Regions from separate parts of the Sinorhizobium arboris LMG 14919 genome, predicted to be linked through region 2. Evidence: riboswitches for the same ligand, from Rfam matches in the RefSeq annotation. Region 2 holds a riboswitch; the other holds the start of a gene.

Region 1 (5,298 bases), on a different contig from region 2:
AGGTGAATGCGCGCACCCCCAACGGAACTCATAATGCTGGACAAAAGTGTTTTGAGTAGGTAAAACGCAATTTAGGCAACATCGAGATCAAGAATGCAGACACCACTTCAAGCTCGCATCCTGGAACAGTTGCGCTTGCAGCTAAGCGACGACCTCCAGTGCGGTGATCGCATCAACGAGGCGGAAGTTGCCGATCAGTTGGGTGTGTCACGGACGCCAATTCGCCGGGTCTTGCAAAAGCTGCAGTCCGAAGGTGTACTCGATTTCGAGCCGCGCCGCGGGTTCATTCTCAAAGATCCAGCGTCGCTGCTCAATGGCGACAATCAAACCGACGAGTTGCTCGACGAACGCGTGATGCGCGACATGGCGATTGGCGAGCTCAACACTGTTTTCAGTGAACGCGCCTTGATGCAGCGTTACTCGGTTCCCAATGGCGTTCTCGCTTCAACGCTGCGGCGCCTGACGCGAGATCATCTCGTCGAGCCTTCACCCGGTCGCGGTTGGATTTTTGCCGATGTCAGTCCGCGCGCGATGGAAGACAGCTACCGGTTTCGACAAATCATCGAGCCAGCAGGCATTCTGGCCGATAGCTACAAGGTAGACGCTGCGGCGTTTCGAGATCTTGATGAAGATCATGCCGATGCAATAGAGAATGTCCATCGCATGGATCGCCGGCGGCTGTTCGATCTCGATGCTCGATTTCACAAAGTGGTAGCGCAAGGCGCCCAGACAGCAGAGCTGGTGAGTGCGATCGAGCGCCAAAACAACATTCGCCGAGTCACAGAATATATAGGATTCATCCGGATAGAACGTCTGCGCCAGTCAATGATTGAGCACAGAGGAATAATTGCTGCCCTGCTGGAAGGCAACCGCCAGTTGGCTGCCTCGTTGATGCATATTCACTTGCAGATATCCCGCGACGAAACGTTCGCCCACATGGACCATGATCTCGAGCTCCTGCGAGGAGGCAAGGTTCGGCTTTCCGAGACAGATGAGGCCGAGGACGGTGGAGGGCGCAAGACGCAATAAATAGAGTTTCCGAAAGGGTGTGCGGGAGAGATCGCCAAGCGACGCCGATGGAGCAATTCCCCAGAATCTCTCAGGCAAAAGGACCGCATAGCTGGAAAATCTGGAGAGTGGCAGCAATGCCCACCGAAGGGGATACCGCACCTGCGGGAAGCTCTCAGGTACCAAGGACAGATGGGGAATTGGCCGGGTCAGCGTGACCCTCGTACAACTGTCCTTTGGAGAACAAAATGCCCCACCTCGCAATTATTGGTGCCGGTGTTACCGGAATTACGACGGCCTATTCGCTGCTTAGCCGTGGCTACAAAGTCACGGTCTTCGATCGACACGCGTATCCCGCGATGGAGACGTCATTTGCCAATGGCGGCCAGCTGTCGGCGAGCAATGCGGAGGTGTGGAACCACTGGTCGACCCTCCTCAAAGGCGTGAAATGGATGCTTACGAAAGACGCGCCCCTTCTCATCAATCCAAAACCATCCTGGTCCAAATACTCTTGGCTGGCTGAGTTTGTTACGGCCATCCCCAACTACAAGGCCAATACTGTCAATACCGCGAGACTTGCAATTCAGGCACGCCAGTACATGTTCGATATCGCGATGCGCGAAGGGATCGAATTCGATTTCGAACGCCGAGGCATCCTGCATTTCTATCGCGACGAAAAAAGCTACCGACACGCGAGCGAGGTAAACGCGCTTCTTAAAGCCGCTGGGCTTGATCGCCGATCTGTTACGCCGTCTGAAATCCGGACCATCGAACCGACGCTCACAGGGGACTTCTACGGCGGATTCTACACCCCGTCCGACGCGACAGGCGACATCCATAAATTTACCCGAGGCCTTGCGGATGCGTGCATCCGAAAAGGAGCGAGCTTTCAGCTGGAGGCCAACGTCATAGGCTTTCAACGGCAGCGAATCGGACTGGCGGTCCAATGGAAACCTGTCAACGCGACAGCAGAGATCGCTAGCGGTCAGCCGAATGAGCAGGCGTTCGACGGCCTGGTCATTTGCGCGGGCGTGGCAAGCCGACACTTCGCTGGCATGCTTGGTGACCGCGTCAACATTTATCCGGTGAAAGGATACTCCATCACGATTCATCTGGATGATGAGCGCAGCCAGGAGGGGGCACCCTGGGTCAGCTTGCTCGATGACGCGGCGAAGATCGTCACAAGCCGTCTTGGCAGGGACCGCTTCCGTGTGGCAGGCACGGCGGAAATCAACGGCGTGAACTACGATATCCGCGCTGATCGGATCACACCTCTTGTCCGCTGGACTCGTCACCATTTCCCGCAGGTGAACACGAGCCAGGTAGTCCCTTGGAGCGGTCTGCGCCCCATGATGCCGAACATGCTTCCGCGCGTGGGGAAAGGTCGTCAGCCACACGTCTTCTACAACACAGGTCACGGGCACCTGGGATGGACCTTGTCGTGCGCGACGGCCGAACTGTTGGGAGAGGCGGTCGCCGGCTCTTTGCAGGCTAATTGAGACCGTCGCAAGCAAGAAGGCCGGCGATCGTGCCGGCCTTCTTGCCCTCAGAACTTTGCTGGGTTCGAGAAGCGCCTGACGACGTTTTCGGTGATTCTGGCCACCTCGTTGTCATATTTATTCCAGGCCATCGAGGCCGCCCAAGCGATTGAGCCGGTCGAGAAGACCGCCCCACCTGTGGAAGTCTCGAAGAATGTCATGTCGGACCGAATGAGGTCGCTTTGGGTGCCAGACCAAGTCGGCGTCGGATCTAGGAGATCCTCCGGAGTCATCAGGTAGATATCCGTATGGACACGCGACGAGGCAACGATGAGGGCATTCGGTGGTGTGCCGAGCGCGAAGTCCGCCCTGTCGATCTCGTTGCCCGCGGCGGCGCCGCCGTTCAGACCGAAATCGCCGATGACGTCGCCAGCCACACCTTCGAAAATGAAAGCTGCCCTTGGATCTTTCGCGTGATCCGTTTTGACATATGGCGATGACAGGTCAAAACCCTGGGCGGTCATTCCGACACCGAAGACCTGCTGTGGCGCGCGACCAATTCGCCTCCACAGTCCGCCCAGCTCACCGGTGAACTGATGGTAGTAGTTGCCGGTCCCCGGTTCCCAACCGCGAATGCCGCTCTCTGAACGCCGGCACTCGATCACGCCTGGCAATTTGCTGTTGTAGGTGATCCGCCAGTAGAAGCCGTTCCCGCCCAGATACATGATCCGGCCGCCACGTTCAGAATAGTCTCGGTACGCATCGAGCATGCGGGTGCTCGTGTACTCGGGGTGACTTCCGGTGACAAGGACTTGATAGTCGGCCAGGGCTTCAACTCCATCGGCCTCAAGATCTTCGTCTGTCAGAACGTCGTAGTCCAGGCCGCGATCTTCGAAAAAACCAAGGATATGTGTGTCGGCATTGAACTGCCAGATGTTCGAACCAAGACCGCCAATAAAGCCTTGCACCTTTGGCTGGATGTCGACGACCGGACGCAGACGGGAGGAGTAGAAAACGCCGGAACCGTCTGAGTGCACCTCGTACAGAGACAGGCCGTACTGCGGGTTCTCCTGCAAGAACGAATGGTGCTTGTCGATTTGCAGGAGCTGACCAGCACCGATTTCGGTCTCGGAAACATCGAGGCCAAGGCGATGGTTGGCGTAAGCGATATAGCTTGCCGTCGGCATGACGAAGACGACGGGGCTCTTCTTGGCATTCTTGGCGGCTTTCACGCCGAAGACGACGTAATATTCGCTTGCTTCGTCATCCGAGGTCAGATGAACGGCATAGACGCCACTCTTCAAACCCTCTGGTAGGCGGAAGGTGAAGTCATTTTCCCACATCGCGTCATAGAGGTCATCATCGTGGAAGTGGACGGCACCGTAGTGCTCAGGCCGTTCATCCCACCTGTAGGTCGACCCGTCCCATGCGAAACCGGATACGGCACGGTGGGGAAGATTGAAAAGTTTGCCACACAAAGAATGCGGCCCGCAGTCGGCGAAGGTATCGTGTGCAATGTCGTGACTGAAATCCCAATCAGCGATTACGGCTTCGAGTTTCTTCGCACCTTTCAAATGGTCAGTGACGTCGTCGGGGCCAGGCTGTCCACTACAGATAAATGGAGCTTCAATCTTTCCGTTATAAAAAGAAGCGGGAGCGCCATCGGACCCGCGCTCGGCGGCGAAAAGGATTTCGCTCCAATCGACATCGATGGATTCAGATATCGTCGCTTTCGCGCAGCCGCTGTCCTCTATACCTCGAAAACGCTGCAGCGGGACCTGCTCGATTTCAAGTTCACTCGTCTCGGGACGGAATGTTCCGATAATTGCATACCATGCCTTCATGCGGCAGGCCGCTGTGGTGGTTGCATGGCCAACACGCCGGCCACCACTTACGGCCTCGAAAGTTGCGCGACCTTTCTCATCAAGACCGAGACGGAGGCCTGACTCCGAGCCCACCGACACGATCGCTTGCCTTGCAACTCCCGGCAGGGTCGGCCAGATCAACGCTGCAACCGTTACGCTGCCCGCTACCGCAAACCCAGCGGATGTCTGCACGCGGCCATATGATCCGGTAAGAATCTTCTGTTCCCGAGCCGTGAATGGCCCACCAATGTCACAGGGTACAGCGTCTTCTCTGTAACCCGGGCCGTCCGGGTTGATGTCGCCCTGAACGATGCGCTTCAGAGCGGCACTGAAAGATTTCATGCCGACGGCGCTCACCTTGACATCTACCTCGTCACCTGGTCGGTAGCTGATCCTGCTCGAATATGCGGTGATCTTAAGCATTTGCGGAACCCTCCCTGTTTAATGCATCGCTGATGTCTTCGCCGGTCAGATCCCTCCACCGGCGAATGAACACGTCGCGTTCAGCTTGCAGTTGGCAGGTATATTCCACACCCTCCACCAGCGAGATTGGCTCGCCACGGCGAGCAGGAAGCCGACCGAGCGCCCATCTGCGATACGGCTCGAGGATGACTAAGACGTATTTCCCATTGACATCTCCGCCGCGCATGACGTTCAGCACGCGCTGGAGTCCCGGGCTGTGATAGCCGATCGGTTTTTTCATAAACTCGTCGATGTATTGCTTGTCTTCCTCTTGAAGCGAGTATCTCGACATGTCGGCACCTCAAACGCTCAGCTTGAAATGGTAGGACTTTGGGCGTGTGAGATAGTCGAAGCCCAGCCGCGACAATGTCGCTCCTCGACCTGAATCCTTTACGCCGGTCCAGGCAAGCTCGGGATCGAGGTAATCGCAGCGGTTCATGAACACAGTGCCGGTTTCAAGCTGATCACCAATTGCGCGCGCTGCG
Region 2 (5,298 bases):
CGGTCGAGCGCAAGATCGCGGTCGGCGAGGCGACGCATGTAACGCGTCATCTCGCTTTCCGCCCGGTTCATGTGAAAGATCGGATGGGTGAGATAATCGCTTGTGCGCAGCAGTTCCTGCGGCAAGCGGTAGTCCGGCGCGAATTCCTCGACCTTGAAATCGCCGCCGAAGGCACGCCAGACGGCCTCCAGGGTGATCGGCCGCGAGCGTTCATCGAGACTGATTCCGATCCTGGTCGCTCCGATCTTGCGAAGGTTTACACTCTCGGCGACGGCGGCCTTGAGGATGATGCCCTGCAGCTTGCCGACTTCCACGGTGATCGTGTCGAAAAAGACGTCCGGCTGGACGGTATAGCCGAGCTTTTCGAGCCCCATCGCAAGGCGGACCGTCTTCTGGTGCACGCTCTGGGCGATCGCCTTGATGCCTTCGGGACCGTGGAAGACGGCATACATGGAGGCCATAACGGCAAGCAGCACCTGTGCGGTGCAGATGTTCGATGTCGCCTTCTCGCGCCGGATATGCTGCTCGCGGGTCTGCAGCGACAGCCGATAGGCGCGGTTGCCGCGCGCATCGACCGACACGCCCACGAGGCGGCCGGGCATGGAGCGCTTGTAGGCATCCTTGACTGCCATATAGGCGGCGTGCGGCCCCGCCGTAGCCGACCGGAACGCCAAAGCGCTGGCTCGAGCCGACCGCTATGTCGGCCCCCATTTCGCCCGGAGACTTCAGAAGCGCCAGCGCCAGCGGATCGGCGGCGACCGCAGCGATTGCGCCCTGTTCATGGAGTTTGGCGATCAGACCCGAGAAGTCGCGAACATGACCATAAGTGCCAGGATACTGGAAAATCGCGCCGAAAACGGCGGCGGCGTCCAGATCCTCGAAGGGATCGCCGATGACGACCTGCCAGCCGAGCGGCTCCGCCCGGGTCTTGAGCAGCGCAATCGTTTGCGGATGGCAGTTTTCATCGACGAAAAAGGCCCTTGCCTTGGATTTTGCGACGCGCTCCGCAATGGCCATTGCTTCGGCTGCCGCCGTCGCCTCGTCGAGCAGCGAGGCGTTCGCGACGTCCAGGCCGGTCAAATCGCAAACCATGGTCTGGTAATTGAGCAGGGCCTCCAGCCGCCCTTGGCTGATTTCCGGCTGATAGGGCGTATAGGCGGTGTACCAGGCCGGATTCTCGAGGATATTGCGCTGAATGACCGGCGGGGTGATGGTCCCGTAGTAGCCCTGACCGATCAGAGACACGAGCTTCCGGTTGCGGTTCGCCGTTTCGCGCAGCTTGTCGAGTGCCTCGCGCTCCGTCATCGGCTCGCCCCAGGCAAGCGGCGTCGCCTGGCGTATGGAGGGCGGCACGGTGTCGTCGATGAGCGCATCGAGGCTCGGATAGCCGACGACCTCCAGCATATCGTCCATTTCGGCCGGCGAGGGGCCGATGTGACGACGATTGGCGAAGTCGTAAGGCTTGTAGTCGGTAAAGGTGAAATCCTTGGGCATGCTCATCAGGCGACGAACTCCTTATAGGCCGCTTCGTCCAGGAGCGCATTGGCGGCATCCGGATCGGAGAGCTTCAGCTTGAAGAACCAGGCCGCGCCCTGGGGATCGCTGTTGACGAGCGACGGATCGTCGACGATCGCCTGGTTGATCTCGACGATTTCGCCATCAAGCGGACAATAGACGTCCGACGCCGCCTTGACGGACTCGACGGTCGCGGCCGAGTCGCCCTTGGAGAAGGTGGCACCCGCCTCCGGCAGCTCCACGAAGACAAGATCGCCAAGCTGGCCGGCGGCATGCTCGGTGATACCGACGGTCGCAACGTCGCCGTCGATCTTGAGCCACTCGTGTTCCTCGGTGAATTTCAGCATACGCAGGTTCTCCTGATCAGCGTTTGTAGGTTTGTTTGATGAAGGGCAGGGCAGCGACGGCGACCGGCAGATACTTGCCACGCACCTCCGCAAACAATCTTGTGCCGCTTTCGGCGTGCTCGGCGTCGACATAGCCCATGGCGACCGGTCCATCGACGCTCGGGCCGAAGCCGCCGGAGGTGACGGTCCCTGCCGGCGTCTTACCCTCCGCGTCGGCAAAAAGCGGGGCACCTCCGCGGACGGGCGCCCGGCCTTCGGGCCTCAGGCCGACACGGCGCCTGGAAACTCCGTCGCTGAATTCGGCGAGGATCCGGTCGGCGCCTGGAAAGCCACCGGCGCGCTCGCCTTGGGGGCGGCGACTTTTCTGGATCGCCCATTCGAGACCCGCCTCGATCGGGCTCGTGCTCGTGTCGATGTCGCTGCCGTAGAGACAAAGGCCCGCTTCCAGGCGGAGCGAGTCGCGTGCGCCGAGCCCGATCGGCAGGACATCCGGATGCTCGAGGAGCCGTTGTGTCACATCCACAGCGGCGTCCGCGGGAATGGATATCTCGAAGCCATCCTCGCCGGTGTAACCGGAGCGGGAGATGATGCAGCTCACGTCGTGGAGGTCGGCCTCAGCGACATCCATGAAGCGCATCGACGCGACGTCTGCCCAAAGCTCGCAGAGAACCGCTCCGGCCCGGGGCCCCTGCAGGGCGATCAGGGCGCGATCGGTCAGCATGGTCACGTCGCAGGCGCTGCCGAGGCCGTCCTCGATATGCGCGAGATCGGCTTCCTTGCAGGCCGCGTTGACAACCAGGAAGAGATGATCGCCGCGATTGACGATCATCAGGTCGTCGAGAATGCCGCCTGCGGCATTCGTGAAGAAGCCATAGCGCTGCCGGCCTTCTGCGAGGCCGAGTACATCCACCGGCACGAGCTTTTCGAGCGCAAGCGCCGCGTCCTCGATCTTTCCGGATTTCGGCCGCACGACAATCTGCCCCATGTGGGACACGTCGAACAGACCAGCCGCTGCCCGGGTGTGCAGGTGCTCCTTCAATACGCCTTCCGGATATTGGACCGGCATGTCGTAACCGGCGAAAGGAACCATGCGGGCACCGAGCGAAAGATGCAGCGCATGCAACGGCGTGTGTTTCAAGGTGGAAACGTCTTCCAAGTCCGGCCTCCAGGTCTGGCGCGTCTTCGCGCCGGCTCACAATACCGGCGTCATGCGCCGACAAATTCGAGCCCCCTCTGTCCCTTTGCCTGAGATTGTTATCCCTTCGGCGAGCGCGAACGCTTCTCTCCAGAGTCCTACCGGCACCTTGCTGGTCCTTTGGCCTGAGAGTTTCCGGGGCGGTTGCTCCTTCGGCACCGGATCGAACCGGTTTCTCCCAACGAGGTTGAATCCAGATAACGGCGAAGGCCGGATTTTGGCAAGGGCATATGTCGCGACCGAACATATTTTTGTCGTCCTGGCTTCATCCTCATCGATCCTGCGGCAAATCGGCCTTTGCAATTTCGTTGGGTAGCGGATAGGGAAGACCGACGAGAGGTGGCAATGACAGGGCGTGAGCGGAAATGGGGAATTGCGATGCGGCTGCTCGCAGCCTTCGCGCTCGTATTTCTGTCCTTTGCCCATAAGCCGGTTCTTGCGAAAAGGACCGGTCCGGCGATTGCCGCCGAATATCTCCTTCCCGACGGCACCTTTGCCGACATCTGCTTCGGCACGGGCGGCGTCGATCGCGACGGCGGCCACGGCAGTTCCTCGTCCTTTGCTCCCGTTTGCGAAGCCTGCCGACTCGCTGCCTGCGTGTTCCTGCCGACGGCGCCGGATGAGAGCGTGCCGGCCGAAACCGGCAGCTGGGCTGCCGGAACGCCGATAGCCGTCGCCGAGGCGGTGCTGCTTCCTTTGCGTCTGCTGCCGCCGTCGCGCGGCCCGCCGGTTCAGCCGTAAATCTCACCGAATCCAATCCTGAATCCATCCGCCGCCAAGCGGCATTGACCATGAACGCCATACCGCTGGCGCATGGTCCGGAGATTACGACATGAACAGAACAAGACTTTCTTTGCTTACTGCAGGGCTTACACTCGCTGCGGCCGGTCTCGCCCATGCGCATGCGTCATTTGAAAAGGACACCGCTCCGGCCGGGACGACCTTCAACGCCACCCTGCAGGTTCCTCACGGCTGCGACGGCAAGGCGACGACCGAAGTGCGGTTGCGGTTGCCGGAGGGTTTCGTTTTTGCCAAACCCCAGCCGAAGCCCGGTTGGGAGCTGGAGATCATCGAGGGCGACTACCGGAGAACCTATGACAATCATGGCACCAAGGTCTCCGCGGGCCCCGTCGAAATCCGGTGGAAAGGCGGTAACCTTCCCGACGAACATTACGACACCTTCGTCGTGCGCGGAAAGCTCGCGGGCTTCGAAAAGAGGACCGTGCTCGCCTTTCCGGCGACGCAGCTTTGCGGCGCGGACGGCAAGGTGGTCTGGGATCAGTTGCCGGCGGAGGGCGAGGACGCCCATTCCCTCGATCGTCCGGCGCCGACGCTCACAGTCACCGTGGCGGCAGGGGGCGATGAAAATGAGGGCCATGACGGCCATGGTCAGCTTGCGGCCCAAGCACTCAAGATAGGCGATCTCGATATCTCGGGCGGAACCGTAAAGGCGATGCTGCCCGGCGCGAAGATCGGCGGCGGCGGCTTCGTCGTCACGAACAACGGCCGCGCCGACGACCGCCTGCTTGCCGTCGAGAGCCCAGCTGCCGGCCGTGTCGAGCTCCATGAAATGACGATGGAGAACGACGTCATGAAAATGCGCAAGCTTGATGACGGCATCGCGGTTCCGGCCGGCAAGACGGTCGAACTGAAGAACGGCGGCCTGCATCTCATGTTCATGGAGGTGAAGAAGCCCTTTGCAGAGGGCGCCACCGTGCCGGTCACACTGACCTTCGAGAAGGCCGGGACGGTCGACTATCTCCTGCCGGTCGGCACCGCGGCAGGCGGCGCTCACTCCGGGCACAGCCATCAATAGCAGCCGGACGGCGATCCTCGACCGTTCAAGTGCCCTGAATGAACCGGTCGAGCATTTCTGTGATCTCGCTCTGCCCTAGGTCCTCGCCGGCAGGTTCCTGCCGGCGATCCTCTCCGCCGTCCTCTCCGTTCGCGTTTTCAAGATAGCGGCGCAGCGTTTCGGCTTGCGTCTGCTGCGGCAGGCGGCGCTCTGCACCGATTATCATAAGGTGCAGCGGCAGCGCGCTTCTTATCTTTGGAGCCGGCGGCGCCCGATCCTGTCGACCGGCGGAAAGAAGGGTGATCGCCTCGTCGACGGTTCCGTCGCCACGCATGCGCGTGGACGGCTTCAAAAGCTCCGCCGCATAGGCCGCCGTCGTCGCGGAGATGGTAACGACCTGGGTCATCCTTCAGTCCTCGGGCACGATAATCCTGTCCTATGGCAGA

What was found. Region 2 has a riboswitch for glycine ahead of gcvT (glycine cleavage system aminomethyltransferase GcvT). Riboswitches for the same ligand answer to the same signal wherever they lie in the genome.
Region 1: it holds a riboswitch for glycine, as region 2 does, so the genes downstream of both, SINAR_RS0132765 (D-amino acid dehydrogenase) here and gcvT (glycine cleavage system aminomethyltransferase GcvT) in region 2, are expected to answer to the same signal.

What each region holds. Positions count from the first base shown of each region.
Region 1 is NZ_KE386497.1:780,934-786,231, reverse strand. It holds gene SINAR_RS0132770 (GntR family transcriptional regulator) at 94-1,029, shown strand; glycine riboswitch at 1,042-1,125, shown strand; gene SINAR_RS0132765 (D-amino acid dehydrogenase) at 1,257-2,507, shown strand; gene SINAR_RS0132760 (N,N-dimethylformamidase beta subunit family domain-containing protein) at 2,555-4,774, opposite strand; gene SINAR_RS0132755 (N,N-dimethylformamidase alpha subunit family protein) at 4,767-5,105, opposite strand; gene SINAR_RS0132750 (aldehyde dehydrogenase family protein) at 5,115-5,298, opposite strand, start outside.
Region 2 is NZ_ATYB01000014.1:1,363,038-1,368,335, forward strand. It holds partial or broken gene gcvP (aminomethyl-transferring glycine dehydrogenase) at 1-1,500, opposite strand, end outside; gene gcvH (glycine cleavage system protein GcvH) at 1,500-1,862, opposite strand; gene gcvT (glycine cleavage system aminomethyltransferase GcvT) at 1,879-3,018, opposite strand; glycine riboswitch at 3,161-3,248, opposite strand; gene SINAR_RS0117745 (hypothetical protein) at 3,403-3,798, shown strand; gene SINAR_RS0117750 (DUF1775 domain-containing protein) at 3,890-4,873, shown strand; gene SINAR_RS0117755 (hypothetical protein) at 4,899-5,258, opposite strand.